DNA from 4 places in the Pseudomonas sp. HOU2 genome. Region 1 is predicted to be linked to each of the others. Evidence: predicted binding sites of a transcription regulator. Region 1 holds the regulator's gene; each other region holds the start of a gene.
What was found. Region 1 encodes FliA, which starts transcription of late flagellar genes. Its sites were predicted from a motif close to CTAAAGTTTNNNNNNNNNNNGCCGNTAA; they were not measured.
Positions count from the first base shown of each region.

Region 2: the regulator FliA is predicted to act here: its motif matches at 1,715-1,742, upstream of motA (flagellar motor stator protein MotA).
Region 3: the regulator FliA is predicted to act here: its motif matches at 2,690-2,717, upstream of ABV589_RS08055 (methyl-accepting chemotaxis protein).
Region 4: the regulator FliA is predicted to act here: its motif matches at 2,885-2,912, upstream of ABV589_RS16940 (methyl-accepting chemotaxis protein).

Region 1 covers NZ_CP160398.1:5,084,321-5,089,039, forward strand. Annotated here, with positions in the region: gene flhA (flagellar biosynthesis protein FlhA) at 1-601, shown strand, start outside; gene flhF (flagellar biosynthesis protein FlhF) at 613-1,953, shown strand; gene fleN (flagellar synthesis regulator FleN) at 2,067-2,897, shown strand; gene fliA (RNA polymerase sigma factor FliA) at 2,894-3,634, shown strand; gene ABV589_RS23045 (chemotaxis response regulator CheY) at 3,801-4,172, shown strand; gene ABV589_RS23050 (protein phosphatase CheZ) at 4,190-4,719, shown strand, end outside.
Region 2 covers NZ_CP160398.1:3,924,530-3,929,248, forward strand. Annotated here, with positions in the region: gene rhdA (thiosulfate sulfurtransferase) at 1-62, opposite strand, end outside; gene ABV589_RS17715 (HDOD domain-containing protein) at 106-1,644, opposite strand; gene motA (flagellar motor stator protein MotA) at 1,811-2,662, shown strand; gene motB (flagellar motor protein MotB) at 2,666-3,742, shown strand; gene ABV589_RS17730 (toll/interleukin-1 receptor domain-containing protein) at 3,795-4,280, opposite strand; gene ABV589_RS17735 (caspase family protein) at 4,280-4,719, opposite strand, start outside.
Region 3 covers NZ_CP160398.1:1,783,911-1,788,629, reverse strand. Annotated here, with positions in the region: gene ABV589_RS08060 (CoA transferase) at 1-277, opposite strand, end outside; gene ABV589_RS08055 (methyl-accepting chemotaxis protein) at 469-2,607, opposite strand; gene ABV589_RS08050 (YbaN family protein) at 2,968-3,360, opposite strand; gene ABV589_RS08045 (biliverdin-producing heme oxygenase) at 3,514-4,110, opposite strand; gene ABV589_RS08040 (TonB-dependent receptor) at 4,222-4,719, opposite strand, start outside.
Region 4 covers NZ_CP160398.1:3,734,230-3,738,948, forward strand. Annotated here, with positions in the region: gene ABV589_RS16930 (class 1 fructose-bisphosphatase) at 1-111, shown strand, start outside; gene ABV589_RS16935 (DUF924 family protein) at 115-717, shown strand; gene ABV589_RS16940 (methyl-accepting chemotaxis protein) at 917-2,809, opposite strand; gene ABV589_RS16945 (hypothetical protein) at 3,091-3,345, shown strand; gene ABV589_RS16950 (lipocalin family protein) at 3,377-3,946, shown strand; gene ABV589_RS16955 (formimidoylglutamate deiminase) at 4,037-4,719, opposite strand, start outside.

The DNA of each region.
Region 1 (4,719 bases):
TGAGCTGATCGGCCACGAGGAAGTGCAGCAACTCATGCAATTGCTGGCCAAAAGCTCGCCGAAACTGGCTGAAGAGCTGGTGCCGGGGGTGGTTTCGCTGTCGCAGTTGCTCAAAGTGCTGCAGGCGTTGCTCGCCGAACACGTGCCGGTACGCGATATCCGCAGCATTGCCGAGGCTATCGCCAACAACGCCGCCAAGAGTCAAGATACCGCCGCCTTGGTGGCCGCAGTACGCGTCGGCGTATCCCGCGCCATCGTCCAAAGCATTGTAGGCACTGACTCCGAGCTGCCTGTGATCACCTTGGAACCAAGGTTGGAACAAATATTGCTCAATAGTCTGCAGAAGGCAGGACAAGGCTCTGAAGAGGGCGTTCTGCTGGAGCCAAGCATGGCCGAGAAGCTGCAGCGTTCGCTCATCGAAGCGGCGCAGCGTCAGGAAATGCAAGGTCAACCGGTGATTCTGTTGGTAGCAGGCCCGATCCGCGCGATGCTCTCGCGCTTCGGTCGCCTCGCAGTTCCAGGGCTGCACGTGCTGGCCTACCAGGAAATACCGGACAACAAGCAAGTGACCATCGTTGCGACAGTAGGGCCCAACGGCTGAGGTAGTGGTTTATGCAAGTTAAGCGTTTCTTTGCCGCCGATATGCGTCAGGCCATGAAGCTGGTTCGTGATGAGCTGGGCGCTGATGCCGCCATCATTGGCAACCGCCGCATTGCCGGCGGCGTCGAGCTGACGGCGGCGCTGGATTACAAATTGTCGGCGCTGGCGCCACGGGTTCCGAACATGGAGCTCGAGGACGAGCTGCGCAAGACCCAGTCGCGCATCGTTACCGCCCAGGCCGAGCTGAGCCTGCGTGGCGAAGCCGACGGCAACACCAATCGCCAGTTGTTCGCCGGGCTGCCGTTGACGGCCGGCCTGCCGCTGACCGCTGCCGAACCGTTGAGCGAACCGACTTACGCCGCCCCGGCGCGTCCGGCTCCGGCACCTGCACCGGCGGCCGCTGGTGTCGATCCGCGTGCGCTGGATTCGATGCGTTTCGAATTGAACAGTCTGCGTGAGCTGATGGAAGTGCAGCTCGGCACGCTGGCCTGGAATCAGCTGCAAGGCAGCCGTCCGGCCCAAGCCAATCTGTATCGCCGTCTGCAACGCATCGGTCTGTCCGGGCCGTTGTCGCGCGATCTGCTGGCGATGATCACTGACATCGAAGAACCACGTCAGGCCTGGCGCATGCTGCTCGCGCATCTGGCGCGAATGATTGCCGTACCGGAAGTCGAGCCGCTGGAAGAGGGCGGGGTGATTGCCATGGTCGGTCCGGCCGGCATGGGCAAGACCACCACCCTGGCCAAACTCGCTGCGCGCTACGTGCTCAAGTATGGCGCGCAGAACGTGGCGCTGGTCAGCATGGACAGTTTCCGTATCGGTGCCCAGGAACAGCTGAAGACCCTGGGGCGGATTCTCAATGTGCCGGTGACCCACGTCGATCCGGGCCAGTCGCTGGTGCAGGCGCTCGATCCGCTGCTGCGCAAACGCGTGGTGCTGATCGATACCGCCGGCCTGCAGGCCAGTGATCCGGCCCTGCGCATGCAACTGGAAAGTCTGGCCGGGCGTGGCATCCGTTCAAAAAATTATCTGGTGCTGGCAACCACCAGCCAGAAACAGGTTCTAACCGCCGCTTATCACAGTTACAAGCGTTGCGGGCTTGCCGGCTGCATCCTGACTAAACTGGATGAGACGGCCAGCCTTGGCGAAGTGTTGAGCCTGGCGATCAGTCATGAACTGCCGGTCGCGTACCTGACCGATGGCCCACGGATTCCGGATGATCTGCATCTGCCGCGCCGTCATCAACTGGTCAGCCGCGCCGTCAGCGTGCAAATGCAGGAAGAACCCAGCGAAGAAGCCATGGCTGACATGTTCGCTGATATCTACCACAGCCCGACCAAGCAGGTTGGCTGAGGTAATGAACAGTTTTTGTACCTACATCGATGGTCTGCCATGCATTGTTCCGGTTGTGAACGCGCAGCCAGTAATGTGGCCTCCGTCTATGCAAGACAAGGTAAAGAAATAACATGGGCAGCATGCATCCCGTACAGGTGATCGCGGTGACCGGCGGCAAAGGTGGCGTCGGCAAGACTAACGTGTCAGTGAACTTGTCTCTGGCGCTGGCAGAGCTTGGCCGTCGGGTCATGCTGCTGGACGCCGATCTGGGGCTGGCGAACGTCGACGTTCTGCTGGGGCTGACCCCCAAACGTACTCTGGCCGATGTGATCGAAGGCCGCTGCGAGCTGCGCGACGTGCTGTTGCAGGGGCCCGGCGGGATCCGCATCGTGCCGGCCGCCTCCGGCACCCAAAGCATGGTGCACCTGAGCCCGGCGCAACATGCCGGTCTGATTCAGGCCTTCAGCGACATCGGCGACAACCTCGATGTGCTGGTGATCGACACCGCTGCGGGTATTGGTGACTCGGTAGTCAGTTTTGTCCGCGCCGCCCAGGAAGTGTTGCTGGTGGTCTGCGACGAGCCGACCTCGATCACCGACGCCTACGCGCTGATCAAACTGCTCAACCGTGACTACGGCATGAACCGCTTCCGCGTCCTCGCCAACATGGCGCAGAGCCCGCAGGAAGGGCGCAATCTGTTCGCCAAGTTGACCAAGGTCACGGATCGCTTCCTCGACGTCGCCTTACAATACGTCGGCGCCGTGCCGTACGACGAAAGCGTGCGCAAGGCCGTGCAGAAGCAGCGAGCGGTCTATGAAGCCTTTCCGCGTTCCAAGTGCGCGCTGGCATTCAAGGCGATCGCGCAGAAGGTCGATACCTGGCCGCTGCCTGCCAACCCGCGCGGTCACCTGGAGTTTTTCGTCGAGCGCCTCGTGCAGCAAACGGCAGGGCCTGTGTTATGACCGCGAGCGGTATGAACTACTACAAGAAGTCGGCACGTGACGCGCAATACGAGTTGATCGAGCGTTACGCGCCACTGGTCAAGCGCATTGCCTATCACCTGCTGGCGCGCTTGCCGGCGAGTGTGCAGGTTGAAGACCTGATTCAGGCCGGGATGATCGGCCTGCTCGAAGTCTCGACCAAATACGACGCCAGCAAAGGCGCCAGTTTCGAAACGTACGCGGGCATCCGGATCCGCGGCGCGATGCTCGACGAAGTACGCAAAGGGGACTGGGCTCCGCGCTCGGTTCACCGCAACACCCGTATGGTCAGCGACGCAATTCGCGCAATTGAAGCTAAAACCGGCCGTGACGCTAAAGATCACGAGGTTGCGGCCGAACTCCAATTGAGTCTCGACGATTACTACGGGATTTTGAATGACACCCTGGGCAGCCGGCTGTTCAGTTTCGACGACCTGTTGCAGGACGGCGAACACGAAGGGCTGCACGAGGATGGCGCCAGTGCTCATCTTGAGCCGTCACGCGATCTGGAAGATGAACGCTTCCAGGCGGCGCTGGCGGACGCGATTGCCAATTTGCCGGAGCGTGAGCGACTGGTGTTGGCGCTGTACTACGACGAAGAACTGAACCTCAAGGAAATCGGTGAAGTCCTTGGCGTCAGTGAATCGCGGGTCAGCCAGTTACACAGCCAGTGCGCGGCCCGTTTGCGGGGGCGTTTGGGGGAGTGGCGAGCGCGCTGAAGGCAGTGTGGGGACACTGCGAACGAGGCTGGTGCGGTGATGAACGGCACCGGTCTTGCTCTGTTGTGCTCCAGACAGTCTTCGAGTGCTGCGCCGATTGATTGAAGTGGCGCGTCCAGGTGCTGGGCGCGTTTAAGACTGCTTGGAGGTCGAATTGAACAAAGACATGAAAATCCTCATCGTTGATGACTTCTCAACGATGCGGCGGATCATCAAGAACCTGCTGCGCGATCTCGGGTTCACCAACACCGTCGAGGCCGACGATGGCACGACCGCCATTCCGGTGCTCAACAGCGGCAGCATCGACTTTCTGGTAACGGACTGGAACATGCCGGGCATGACCGGTATCGACTTGCTGCGCCACGTGCGTGCCGATGAAAAACTCAAGCATCTGCCGGTGCTGATGGTGACCGCTGAAGCCAAGCGCGAGCAAATCATCGAGGCCGCTCAGGCCGGTGTGAACGGCTACGTGGTCAAACCTTTCACGGCTCAGGCGTTGAAAGACAAAATCGAGAAGATTTTCGAACGCATCGGCTGATGACGCGCGGGGGAGCTATGGAGCATAACGAATCTTCACAGGGCGATTTCGAGTCGACCCTGAAAAAACACGCGGTCGAACTGGTCGAGAGCCTTGAAAAAGGCAGGTTCGGCGACGCTGTGCAACTGATCCATGAGCTCAATCAGACCCGTGACCGCGGCCTGTATCAGGAAGTGGGCAAGCTCACACGCGAACTGCACAGTGCGATCGTCAATTTCCAGATCGATCCGCACATGCCGCAGGCCGAGGAAGTGTCGCAAATCACCGACGCCACCGAACGCCTGGGCTATGTGGTCAAGCTGACCGAAGCCGCGGCCAACCGCACCATGGATCTGGTGGAAAGCGCCACGCCGGTGGTCAATGGCCTGGCTGAAGAAGCCCAGGCGCTGAGCACCGATTGGGGCCGCTTCATGCGTCGCGAGGTCGGGGCTGAAGAGTTCCGCGAGCTGGCGCGCCGGGTCGACGGTTTTCTGTCACGCAGCAGCACGGACAACCGTGCGGTGTCGAGCAATCTGAACGACATCCTGCTGGCTCAGGATTATCAGGA
Region 2 (4,719 bases), 1.2 Mb from region 1:
TCGAGGCGCGGGAGCAGGTCGCTCGGCTCGATGACGAGCGGCAAGCCAGAGAAGTCAGACATGTGAGGTCTCCAGAGCACAAAGGGGGGGGATTGTAGCGCAGCCTCATCGGCCACGGCTGCTAAAGCTGTGCAGGGCCTTTTCGATGCACTGCGCGGTTTTGCCGAACGCCTGCACGGTGATGTCGGCGAACGGCCCGCCGCCCTGGTCGGCCACGACGATCATGATCACCCGACCGTTATTGACCAGCGAGCGCAGGAACAGATGCTCGCCCCGGAACAGCGAACGCAGGCCCGGCGGCAACAATGCGGAAAATTGTGCGTTGTTCTCGGGGTTGATCCGCACCTGTGCCTGTTGTGCGAGCAGGCGCTGCAAGACTTTGCTCTGACTGACGACGAAGTTCAGCGCGGCGGCTTCCTTCGGCAGGCCGAAGGTCTGGTGCACGCGCAGATTCGATTGCGTGCGGTCGGCCATCAGAAGCATCACCCGACGCATGCCGCTGGCGATCAGCGCATCACGGGCCGCGACGGTCAGGCTCATGGCATTGGTGAAGCGGCTCGGTTCGGCCAGCAGTTCGGCGCATTGCCGGCGCCATTGAGTCAGGTCCTCGGCATTCGGCGCCGCCGCCGGCAGCATCCCGGCCGGCAAGCGATGGGTGCCCCACGGCCATAATAATGAAACGGCCGGGTGCCACAGATCGGGCATGGCATGCTGGCGCGCACTGTTGGCGGCTTGCTGGTGCAACTGCTGCTGCACTTCGTCCATCGAGATTTGCAGATAAAGGCTGGTCAGGTACTGCCAGCGCTCGCTGTGCGGACTGTCCCAGGCCTGTTGTGCTGACAGTGCCAGGCCGTTGGCCAGCAACACGGTGTTGGCTGGCTGGTTGAGCCAGCGGCGCAGGGTCGGATCGTCGTCGAGGCGATTCTGCTGGCGCAGCGGATGTTCACTGTCGCGGGCGATGCGCAGTACTTTCACCAGTTCGCGCTGTTCGCTGAGCAGCAGCTTATAGCCTTGCTGCACCCAGATCGGCAGGTGCCAGACCTGCACCAGCGCCTCGGCGATCCTCAGCAGGCGTACGCCAAACAGTTGCTTCTCGACCGTGCGCGCCGATTCGCCCTTGTGGATAACCCGCAGCTCCCACTCTTCGAGCAATTCGGGAAACGTCAGCGCCAGCGGCCACAGCGGCGAGAGAAACAGCAGGCTGCCCCAGTGAATGTCCTGCCACAGCCGCGCCAGGCGACTGGCGAAAAAACCGTTGGCCTGTTGCGTCGCGTGCTGGCTGATCATTTGCAGTTGGCGCAGCGCCTTGGGGATCTGCATCTGCGGTTCGACGGGCAGACGCGCGAGCAATTCTTCAGTCCGTGCCAGGCCCAGACGGTTGATCGCGACTTCAAGGTTTTCTGCCGGCGCGGTCATCGTGCCGAGGGTGTGACGATTGGCCTCACGGATGATGCTCAAGGCCAGCGCCGGGCTGTCCTGCATCAGGTCGGCGATGTCGCGCAGCGAGCTGCGGTTGTCACGGATGGCCCGGCACACCTTGTCGTGCGCCTCTTGCGGCACGGGCAGGCGCACGCCATCGAGCAGTTTGACCCAGCCCTCGAGCGTAGTCGGTTTTGCGTGTGGGACGTTCGTTTCATTAGCCATGTCTGGACGAGATCTTCACTGACTGTAGACGCGCCCGGCATGGGCTAAATTGGCTTTTCGCCTGAACTGGCTATAGTCTGGCGCAGTTTTGCCGATAAGTAGAAGAAGAGATTTTTTAACTTCCGAATATGACCTTGAACCCGACTTAAATAAGTACTTTCTACCTATGGCTAAAATTATCGGCATCATCGTCGTATTCGCGAGCGTGCTCGGCGGATACGTGCTCTCCCACGGCAAAATTGCCGCCCTGATCCAGCCCTTCGAGGTGATGATCATCGGTGGTGCGGCCCTCGGTGCATTCCTGCAGGCCAACCCCGGTTACATGACGATGCACGTGCTCAAGAAATCCCTGAGCATGTTCAGTTCGCGCTTCAGCCACACGTTCTATCTGGAAGTGCTCGGCCTGATCTACGAGATCCTTAACAAGAGCCGCCGCGAAGGCATGATGGCCATCGAAGGCGACATCGAAGACGCTGCCGCGAGCCCGATTTTCGCCAAGTATCCGGCGGTACTCAAAGACGAGCGCATGACCGCGTTCATCTGCGATTACCTGCGCATCATGTCCTCCGGCAACATGGCTCCGCATGAGCTGGAAGGCCTGTTCGACATGGAACTCTACAGCCTCAAGGAAGACCTCGAGCACCCGTCCCATGCGGTGAACGGCATCGCCGACGCCATGCCCGGTTTCGGTATCGTCGCGGCGGTACTGGGTATCGTGGTGACCATGGCATCGCTGGGTGAAGGCGATCAGAAATCCATCGGTCTGCACGTGGGTGCGGCACTGGTCGGTACCTTCTTCGGTATTCTCGCGGCCTACGGTTTCTTCGGGCCGCTGGCACATTCCCTGGCCCACGATGCCAAGGAAGAACTGAACGTCTACGAAGCCATCAAGGCCTCGCTGGTGGCTTCGGCTTCCGGCATGCCTCCATCGCTGGCGGTGGAATTCGGGCGCAAGGTGCTGTACCCGGCGCACCGTCCAAGCTTTGCCGAGCTGGAACAAGCCGTTCGCGGTCGCTAAGCCATGGAAAATAATCAGCCGATAATCATCAAGCGCGTCAAGCGCATAGCCGGTGGGCATCACGGCGGGGCGTGGAAAATCGCCTTCGCCGACTTCGCCACGGCGATGATGGCGTTCTTCCTGGTGTTGTGGCTGCTGTCCACTGCAACGCCTGAGCAGAAGATCGCTATCGCCGGTTACTTCAAGGATCCGGTCGGCTTCTCCGAAAGCGGTACGCCGTACATCATCGATCTGGGCGGCACACCGACCCTGGCACCGGAAAATACCCTCAACCCTGAGGTGAAATCCCAGCCGCAACCGGACAAGGTCACGGTCGACACCGAACAGGTCGAAGGCATGGCCGAGCAGGTCGAGAAAGAACGCCTGGAGCTGTTGCTGCAAGAACTGCAGAACAAGGTCGACGAGAACCCGCAGCTGCAGAAGTTCAAGGATCAGATCCTGTTCGAGATCACCCCGAACGGCTTGCGCATCCAGATCATGGACGCCGAAAACCGGCCGATGTTCGACTCCGGTTCCGCACGTCTGAAACCGTACTTCGAAGACATCCTGCTGGCCATGGCCGACACCATCAAAGCGGTGCCGAACAAGATCAGCATCAGCGGCCATACCGACGCCAAGCCGTACACCGGCACCGGCGATTTCGGCAACTGGGAGCTCTCGGCCAACCGTGCCAACGCCGCGCGGCGTGCGCTGGTGGCGGGCAGCTATCCCGATGGGCAAGTGGCGCGGGTGGTGGGTTATGCCTCGTCGGCACTGTTCGACAAGGAAAACCCTTTCAACCCGGTCAACCGCCGCATCGACATCGTGGTCCTGACCAAAAAGGCCCAGGCCGCCATCGAAGGCTCGCAAGGTGCCGATGCGGCCAAGCCTGCCGCCGAAGGTCAGAACGGCGCCGCTCCGGCGACGCCGGTCGATCCGAACGCGCTGCCGGCGGATCAGCAACCGGTGCCGGCCCATGAGTTGCGCGAACGTTTGAACCTGTTCGACGACGCCGCACCGAAACCGGCCGCGCCGGGGGCTGCGGCGCCAGCGCCAACAGCTCCGCCCGCCGCTGCACCGGCCCCCGCGCCGAAGCAGTGACCAACAAAAAAGCCGACGGTGATGTCGGCTTTTTTGTGGCTGTCGATTGGCCTCAGAAACCGCGCCGAATCCGGTTTTTCAGTTGTTCGTGGAAAAGATCGGCGTTGCGCTTATAGGTACCGCTGAAGGATTCGTTACTCGAATCCAGCGCTATCGAGCGCTTGCTCGAGACCTCTTCGCGATAGGCATCGATGAAGAAATTCAGATCACTGGCCGTGCTCAATTTCGGCCACTTGTCCAGATACTCCGGCAGCTTTGCCGGCCCGGTGCGGAACGAGCAGATCCGTCGGTTGCTGATGGTCGCTTCGCCGATTTCGAACGGCACCCACCACGACAACGCGGTTTTCTCCGAAACCACCGCGAGCAGGTGCGTGCATTCGGTGATGTTGCGGGTGATCACCCCGGTGATGTCGTCGGTGGTCTGCGATTCCGGGTCGAGCACATCGAGGTAAGTCTTGATGTTGGCCTGCATCAATTGGGCATTGATCGCCATGGCTTGCGGGCGATCTATATGGCGGTAGCTGATGAATACGGGCATCAGAAGTGTCCTTTGAGGGCGAGTTCACGGTAATAGGCGCCGAGCGCCGTAAGGCGGCAGCCAGTGGAATGAATGGCTGCGTAATACATGTGTTCGGCATCGACCGGTTCGATCAGGCTGTGGCGATTGCACTTTTGCAGCTGGGCGAAGACCTCGCCGTGTTCCGGGTCGAACGTCGCTTCGGTGGGTTCGTAGCTGGGGGCGAGGCGGAACGTCGATTCGGCTTCGGCGAACCATTCCGGCAGTTTGCGCAGGATCTCCTTGGGGATCAGCGGCGAAACTTCGCGCAGGGAGATGAACTGCGAGACGTTGGTCTTGAACACCGGGCGCTGCTCCCAGGCGTCGAGCGCATTGTCGACGAAGGAATACAGGCTGCCCGGAGTGATCTTGCCGAGAATGTTCGCCGCACCGCCGTGCAGGGCCTGCAACAGCAAACCGG
Region 3 (4,719 bases), 2.7 Mb from region 1:
CGGCAATCGGATCCCACAGCGGCGGGATGTCCCAGCCGATCGGTCGCAACGAGGTGGCGAACCAGAACGAGGCCAGACGCCGATCAACTTCCACGGCGGGCAGGCGCCCGGTCTGTTGCTGGAGCAGTTCGCTGACGGCCTGACCGGCAGCGGCGATGCTGGCGCAGGCCAGGTCGCTGACGGCGAACGCCGAGGGCAGGGCGCCACTGGCGGTGAACGGAATCGGCGTGTTGGGCAAGCCGAGTGCGGCTTGAATGGACGTGAGTAAATCAGTCATCGAAGGCCCTCCGGGAGAGAGGGCGATGATAGTGCAAAATAATCTCGAGGCAGATGAAATCCCCGAACAACGAACACTGCCCCCTGTGGGAGCTGGCTTGCCAGCGATGGCGGTGTGTCAGTCACTCATGTACTGATTGATTCACCGTCATCGCTGGCAAGCCAGCTCCCACAAGGGGACTGTGGTGATTTTCAGACGCGGAACTGATCCATCAGCTTCATCTGCTGGCTCGCCAGGGCATTGAGCTGACTGCTGATCGCCGCCGATTCAGTGGCCTGTTCGGTCAGCGTTTCAGTCACGGTGCGAATCGCCGAGACATTGCGGTTGACCTCTTCGGCCACGGCGCTCTGCTGTTCGGCGGCGCTGGCGATCTGCAGGTTCATGTCGCTGATCACGGTGACCGCGTCGCTGATCTTGCCCAGCGCGTCCACGGCCTGACGGATCTGCCCGGCGTTGTTGTGCGCCTGAGTCTGGCTCGAATGCATGGTGGCAACCACGCCACGGGTGCCGGTCTGGATGCGTTCGATCACCACGCGAATCTCTTCCACCGAATCCTGGGTGCGCTTGGCGAGGTTGCGCACCTCGTCGGCCACCACCGCGAAACCACGTCCGCTTTCCCCGGCGCGGGCCGCTTCGATGGCGGCGTTGAGCGCCAGCAGGTTGGTCTGTTCAGCGATGCTGCGGATCACCTCCAGCACCGAACCGATCTGCTCGCTGTTGACTGCGAGGGCTTCGACTTCGGTCACCGCTTTGCTGACTTCATCGGCCAGTTGATTGATGTCGCGGGTGCTGCGCTCGATGATCGACATGCCGTCCTTGGCCGACTGGTCGGCACCCTTGGCGGCGTTGGCCGCGTTCGACGCGCTGTTGGCGACGTCGTGGGCGGTGGCGCTCATTTCGTTGGACGCGGTGGCGACCTGATCGATTTCGCGGAACTGCACCTGCATGCCTTCGCTGGTCTGGCGGGCGATTTCCGAAGACTGATCGGCGGTGCCGCGCGCTTCGGTGATGCTCTGCTTGATCTGGGCGATGGTCGGTTGCAGCTTGTCGAGGAAGCGGTTGAACCAGTTCACCAGTTCGCCCAGTTCATCTTTCTTGCTGTAGTTCAAGCGCTGGGTCAGATCGCCTTCACCGCTGGCGATGTTCTTCAGCATCTCGGCGACATTGTTGATCGGGCGGGTGACACCGGAGGCGGTCAGCCAGATCAGCAGCAAGCCAATCAAACCGGCAACTGCAGCCACCGCCAAGGCGGTGAGCACACCGGTTTCCTGCGCATCGTCGAGCACCGCTTGCAGCTTGACCGAGTCGGCCAGCAGCACCTGTTTCGGCAGGTCGATGACCACGCCCCAGGCCCGCGAATTGCCAATCGGATCGACCGGATACACCGCGCGAATCAGGTCGCCCTGTTCGAGAATCTTCGGCGTGCCGCTGCTGACCAGTTGCAGCAGATCCTTGCCGTCGTCGCCGAGGGTATCGCTGATCTTTTTGCCGACCCTGGTCGCGTCGGAACTGTCGGCAGCGAGCACGCCGCTGCCGGAGACGATCAGCATGTGCCCGGCGTTGTTGAACAGGTTGCGCTGCGACTCCACGGCCGCCGCTTGCAGGGCATCGAGCGCGATGTCGACCCCGACCACACCGATGGCCTTGCCATCGACGATCAGCGGCACGGAAATGGTGGTCATCAACATTTCCTTGTTACCCACGGTGTCGGCATACGGATCGAGCAGGCAAGTACGCTTGTTGTCGCGAGGGCAGGTGTACCAGCTGTTGTAAGGCGTGCCGCTGACGCTGAGGGTGGTCTTGGTCATATCTTCTTCGACCATGATCGTGTTCAGCGCCGAACCGGCGGCACGGCTCCAGTAAGTCGCAAAGCGCCCGGCTTCGTTGGATTGACGCGCGGCATCGTTGACGAACTCGCTGTCCTTGCCGTCAAGGCCGTTGGGTTCGAAGGCGAGCCAGATGCCGAGCACCTTGTCGTTGCGCTCGAACGCGGTTTTCAGGCTCTGGTTCAACTCTTCACGCAGGGCACCGGCGTCCAGCGAACGCTTGGCGGCCAGTGCGCGCATGTCCTTGATCTGATCGGCCAGCGCGGTGATCACCGTCAGGCTTTCGCCAAAGGTCTTCTGCACCCGCACTGCTTGCTCGGCGGCTTTGGCCTGCAACAGGTTCTGCACACTGGCAGTGAGCAGTTGGTTGCTGGAGTTGCTGACCAGTTCGTCGTTCTGGTTGGTCTGGTAAATGTTCATGCCGACGATCAGCGCGACCACACCGAGCAGGCACAGGCCGGAGAGCAGGACGATTTTCAGGCGAATGGAGAGAGAGTCGAACATGGGGCGATCTCGTGAATGAATGAGCAGGTGGCCACGGGATGAACTACCCGGTTCGCCAAATCCATTCAGCGCCATGCATTGCTCATCGGCGCGCGGCGACAGCGCATGAGGCGCTTGCCGACGAACGGTCGACGCTAAACGTTTGCGCAGGGGAATGTGCTGAAAAGGCGATTAATTACAGGGAAGTTTCAGCCTGATGAACACCGAAGAGATGATGAGGCTGTTGTGGCGAGGGAGCTTGCTCCCGCTGGAGTGCGCAGCGCTCCCCTGCATTCTTGCCGACTCAACGTATGCGGTAATTTTGCGACGGCTTCGCCGCCGAGCGGGAGCAAGCTCCCTCGCCACAGGGGGATCTGTGAGTCAGGAGGAGGCGATGGTTTCCGGACGCGACCAGATCCACAGATTGCCCAGACTCATCCCGGCAATCGCCAGATACACCGGCCAGCCGTGATCGAGCATCACCAGCATCAGCGTCGCGCACAGCAGCATGCTGACGGTGGCGCTGACCTTGGCCTTGCGCGCGATGATCTTGCCGTTGCGCCAGTTGCTCAGGATCGGCCCGAACAGTCGATGATTTTCCAGCCAGGCGCTCAGGCGCGGCGAGCTGCGGGTCGCGGCCCAGGCGGCGAGCAGGATGAACTCGGTGGTCGGCAGGCCGGGCACGACAATGGCGATCAGGCCAATGCCGAGGCTGACATAGGCCAGCAGGCCGAACAGCAGGCGGGCGAGTTTAGAGGAGGCGGGTTGCGGCATGGGCTCGGCGGTTGCTTCTGAAGCGGGACGGGAATCTTACAGGCTTACACAGTTCCCCTGTAGGAGCTGCCGCAGGCTGCGATCTTTTGATGTTGTTTTCAAGATCAACAGATCGCAGCCTGCGGCAGCTCCTACAAGGGGATTTGTGTGGGGTCAGGCCGGTTCGGCTTCGATGGCGTAAGCCTGTTCCAGCAGCACGGTGAAGCGGTTGAATGCGTCGATTGCGCCTTGTTCCACTTCAGCTTCTTCCTCGGCAGTGAACTGCAGCGAATCAAGGGTGCGCACGAAGCTTTTCCAGCCTTCGGCACGGCCACCTTCAGGCTCGCCCAGGTGACGCGCACCGAAGGTCTCGCTCAGCTCCAGCGCCACCGCGCGTTTGATCAGGAATGCCGCGCCCAGCTTCGAACCTTCGGAAACGAAAATCCAGCCGAGGGCGCGGGCCTTGCTTGGGTTTTTCAGCGCGCCGGCCACGGGTGCCGGGATGTCGGTGTGCAGATCCGCCAGATCGGCCTTGGCCGCTTCAGCGCGGCAACGGGCCGGCAGATCCGGGACGATGGCGGTCAGTTCGGGGTTGTTGTAGAGGTCAACCAGCTCCGACTGGAACAGGTACTGCGCGACCACGAAACGGGCGAAGTTGGCGCGGGTCTCGAACGGCGCGTGAGCCTTGACCAGCGCATCGAGTTTGCTGTGCGGCTCGTGGGTGATCTGGTTCAGGCGTTGTGAACGCAGGGCTTTTTCCGAAGTGGTCATGGGAGGTCCTTGATAAAAGAGGCGCTTGCTAACGAGACGAACGGGCAGCTGCCAAACCGTAAAAAAAACCCTGCGACGCGCAGATCAATGCGCGCCGCAGGGCCGTGCGGATCAGATGTCCCAGACCAGGTTGATCGCGAAGTTGCGGCCCGGTTGGGTCAGGCGGTCGAGGTTGGCCGGGCTGATGACCGAAGCCTCGCCCACACCGTCGTAACCGCGTACGTCATCCCACAGCCAGTATTTCTTGTCGGTCAGGTTATAAATGCCGCCGCTGACGGTGACGTCATCGGTAACCTTGTAATAACCGGCCAGGTCGAGAATGCCGAAGCCTGGCGATTTGAACTGGCTGCTGACGCCGTCCGGCGACTTGAATTGCGTGTCGTCGACGCGATCCTTCTTCTTCACCACGGTCCAGCTCAGCAGGCCACCGTAGTTGTCCTGGTCGTAACCCAGGCCGAACACGCCGGTCAGCGGGTTGACGCTGTTGAGCGGCTCGCCGGTGTCGTTGTTGCGACCGTAGGCGTAAGCGATCGAGCCTTGGGTGTAGAGGCCTTGCGGCGCGCCGAACGCATCGAGGTTCAGACGACCTTTGACTTCGGCGCCCTTGAT
Region 4 (4,719 bases), 1.4 Mb from region 1:
GGTCACCAGCGCATCCTCGACATTCAGCCGGAAGGCCTGCACCAGCGCGTAGCGGTGTTCCTTGGTTCGAAAGAAGAAGTCGCCCGCGCTACGGCCTACCACAAGGAATAAACCATGACCGCGCCTTGGCAGCCGTTGCTCGATTGGTGGTTCGGACACGCCGAATCACCGGATGAGATATCGGCTGACAAGGGCAAGTTGTGGTTCGGCAAGCGTGACAGCCAAGACCTCGAAGCGCGTGAGCGTTTCGGGGTCTTTGTCGATCAGGCCCTCGCTGGCGAATTGACCGATTGGACGCAACGTCCGGAAGGTTGGCTGGCCGTGGTGCTGCTGCTCGATCAACTGCCGCGCATGATCTTTCGCGATACACCCAAAGCATTCTCTGGCGATCTTCGTGCGCAGAAACTTGTCGCGCAGGGCATTGCCGCGGACTTCGATCGGCAACTGAAGCCGATTCAGCGGGTATTCATTTATCTGGTGTTCGAACACTGCGAAAACCTCGCGGTGCAGAACGAAGCCGTTTCGCGCTTTATCGATCTGCTGGCTGAGCAGCCGGAAAGCGAGCGGGCGGTGTTTGCCGACAATCTGGACTATGCCGAGCGGCATCGGAAAGTGATTGCGCGGTTTGGACGGTTTCCGCATCGCAATGCGGTGTTGGGGAGGGAGTCGACAGCTGAGGAGTTGGCGTTTTTGAAAGAGCCGGGTTCGCGTTTTTAGGACGATTCTCGGCAACCTCAACAACCAGCCCTCACCCTAACCCTCTCCCGGAGGGAGAGGGGACTGACCGAGGTGGTCTGTCGCTATACATCGACCTGAAGCATCCAGTCGAACTCAGGTTTGAAAAGCTTGAAGATCTACTCCCTTCCCCCCTCGCCCCCTTGGGGGAGAGGGCTGGGGTGAGGGGTGGCTCTTGATCTTAGATCCGGAAGCTACCCACCAGTTGCTTCAAGCGCGCCGCCTGCTGCTCCAGATCCGAACAAGCGCGCAAGGTCGCCTGCAGGTTCTCCACACCTTCCTGGTTCAGCGTGTTGATCTCGTTGATGTCGACGTTGATCGACTCGACCACCGCGGTCTGCTCCTCGGTCGCGGTAGCCACCGACTGGTTCATCCCGTCGATCTCGCCGATGCGCTGGGTCACGCTGCCCAGACGTTCGCCGGCCTGGTTGGCGATGCCGACGCTGCTTTCGCTCTCGCGCTGGCTCTCGGTCATGATGCTCACGGCCTGACGCGCGCCGACTTGCAGTTCTTCGATCATCTTTTGCACTTGCTGCGCCGAGTCCTGGGTGCGGTGGGCGAGGTTGCGCACTTCGTCAGCGACCACGGCGAAACCACGGCCAGCCTCACCGGCGCGGGCGGCTTCGATCGCAGCGTTGAGCGCCAGCAAATTGGTCTGCTGCGAGATGCTGGTGATCACTTCCAGAATCTGCCCGATGTTCACCGTGTTGCTGTTGAGGGTTTCGATGTTGCCGCAGGAGTCGCTGATCTTTGCCGACAGCTGCTGCATGGCGTGGATGGTTTTATCCACAACCTGCTGACCATCGACCGCCAGGCTGCGCGCATCGCTGGAGTGCTGCGAGGCGAGGGCGGCGTTCTGGGCGATTTCCTGGGCGGCGGCGCCGAGCTGGTTGATCGCGGCGGCCACGCTGTTGGTGCGGCTGGCCTGCTGGTCGGAGTTGTACATCGACGAGTTCGACGCCGCGACCACGCGCAGGGCGACTTCGTTGACCTGGCCGGTGGCCGAGGACACTTCACGGATCGAGGTGTGAATACGCTCGACGAAGCGGTTGAACGACAGGCCCAGTGCGCCGAACTCATCGTGGCCGTGGATCACCAGACGTTTGGTCAGGTCGCCTTCACCTTCGGCGATGTCATGCATGGCGCGGCCCATGGTCAGCAGCGGTTGCATCAGCACGCGAATCAACATGCCGAGCAGGGCGATGATGATCACCACCGCGATCACCATGGCGATCAGCGCCGAGGTGCGGAACTCGCTGAGCATCGAGAACGCTGTGTCTTTGTCCAGCACCAGCGCCACGTACCAGTCAGCCGAAGGCACGCCGTTGACGCGGGTGAAGGAGATCAGCTGAGTCTTGCCGTCGAACTCGACTTCTTTCAGGCCCGGACTGACTTTCGGTGCGCCGTTCGGGTAGGCCTCGGCGAGGGTTTTGAGCACCAGTTTGCTGTCCGGGTGAATCAGGATCTTGCCGTCGGCGCTGACAATGAACGCATGGCCGTGGCCGCCAAAGTTGAGCGAGTTGATGATCGCGCTGACGCTGGTCAGATCGATGTCGGCACCGGCCACACCGATCATCTGGCCCTGGCGCTGCACCGGGGTGGCGACGGTGATCACCAGTTTGCCCGACGATGCGGCGATGTAGGGTTCGGTGACGATGGTCTGCTGGGCGCTGTTGGCGGCCTTGTACCAGCCACGGGCGCGCGGGTCGTAGTCCGGCGCGCGGTTGCCGGCGGGCACCGAGAACATCACGCCGTCAGCGCCGCCGAAGTAGCTGAGCTGGAAATTACCGGTGTAGGCGGGCAGGTCGATGATGCGTTTCAGGCTGGCCGGGGCGCTGCCGTCGGCGGCGACCTGTTGCGACAACGATTGCAGCAACTGGATACGGCTTTCCAGCCAGGTCTGGATGTTGCTGGTGGTCAGGCTGCCCAGTTCCTGCATCGACGCTTCGGTGCTGCTGCTCAGGGCTTCGCGCTGTCGATAGTCGTTGAACAAAATGAAACAGGCGAACGCAACGGCCACCACGAGGGCGGCAGCCAACAAGATCTTGTGGCTGAATTTCATGTTTCTGGTCATCGAATGAACTACCGCGAAGGGGCTGGTCGAGAAAGGGCGGCAATTTGCCACACTTGGGGGCTTTGCGCTGCTCTTATTTCGACCGCCGCGCGCCAAAGATTAGGCGTCTTTCGGGAAATGCGACGAAATGCTCAAAGGCCCTGCAAAGTGTCTGATTTAAAGGTAAAAGCCAGACGAGCGGGCAAATAAATAGCCCTCGTTGCACGGAACCAGATGAGGGTTTTCTCTTCTAAGCTTCTGGTTGGCACCATGCCATCCCCCCTCGTTCCAGGAGTTACTTCATGTCGCTGCGATCTATCGCCCTTCTGACTTTTTGCGTGCTGCTGACCGCGTGCAGCAAGGTCAATCAGGAAAACTATTCCAAGCTTTCGGCCGGCATGGCCAAGGCCGAAGTGGAGACGCTGCTCGGCAAACCCACCGACTGCTCGGGCGCGCTCGGCATGTCCAGTTGCACCTGGGGCGACCAGAAAAGCTTTATCAGCGTGCAGTACGCCGGTGACAAAGTGTTGATGTTTTCCGGCCAAGGCCTGAAGTAAACCGGGGCCAAGCGCCCACGGGAGAAAAATAATGAAGCGGTTATTGTTTGTTCTTTTTGCCGGCCTGGTACTGGCTGGCTGTGCCACGCATGGTGAAGATCCGCTGGCGCCCAAGACAGTCCACAGCGTCAACCTCAAGCGGTATCAGGGCACCTGGTACGAACTGGCGCGCCTACCGATGTACTTCCAGCGCAACTGCGCGCAGTCCGAAGCGCATTACTCGCTCAAGTCCGATGGTAACGTCGATGTGCTCAATCGCTGCCTGACTGCGGACTGGCAGTGGGAAGAGGTCAAGGGCACGGCTTATCCACAGGTGCCGGGCAAGACCGACAAGTTGTGGGTCGAGTTCGATACCTGGTTCTCGCGCTTGATTCCGGGTGTGGCGAAAGGCGAATACTGGGTGTTGTACGTCAGCGACGACTACAAGACCGCCATCGTCGGCGACCCGAGCCGCAAGTACATGTGGTTGCTGTCGCGCACGCCGACGGTCAATGGCGTAGTGCGCGAGGAGTTGCTGAGCAAGGCGCGTCAGCAGGGTTACGATACTACCCGGTTGATCTGGCGGGCGTCGGATCGGCAGATGGCGAAGACTTCGAATTAACAGCGAAAAGATCGCAGCCTTCGGCAGCTCCTACAGGAACCCTCACATTTCCATGTAGGAGCTGCCGCAGGCTGCGATCTTTTGCTTTTCTTAGCCCAGCAGGTCGCGCAGAACCTGGGTGAACGCCCGAGCGCTTTGCTCTTCGCCCGCATGCCGCCCATCGCGCACCACCCACTGGCCGTTGACCAGCACATCGCGCACCTGACGATCGCCACCGGCGAACAACCAGCGATTCAGAATCCCGTCGCCACTGGCGGTGGCCAGATACGGATCATTGCCATCGAGCACAATCCAGTCCGCCCGCTTGCCGACTTCCAGCGCACCAATCGGCTGTCCCAAAGCCTGGGCGCCGCCGTCCAGCGCTGCGTCATACAATGTGCGCCCGACCATCGGCTGATCCGCGCCATACAAACGGTTACGCCGCTGATCACGCAGACGCTGGCCGTATTCCAGCCAACGCAATTCCTCGACCACACTGAGCGACACATGGCTGTCGGAGCCGATGCCCATGCGCCCGCCCTGAGCGAGGAAATCCACCGCCGGGAAAATCCCGTCGCCCAGATTCGCTTCAGTGGTGAGGCACAGCCCGGCGATGGCGCGACTCTTGGCCATCAGCGTGACTTCTTCCGGGTTGGCGTGGGTCGCGTGGACCAGGCACCAGCGCTGATCGACCTCAATGTTTTCGTAGAGCCATTGCAACGGGCGGCGACCGCTCCAGCTCAGGCAGTCATCGACTTCCTTCTGCTGTTCGGCGATGTGAATGTGCACCGGGC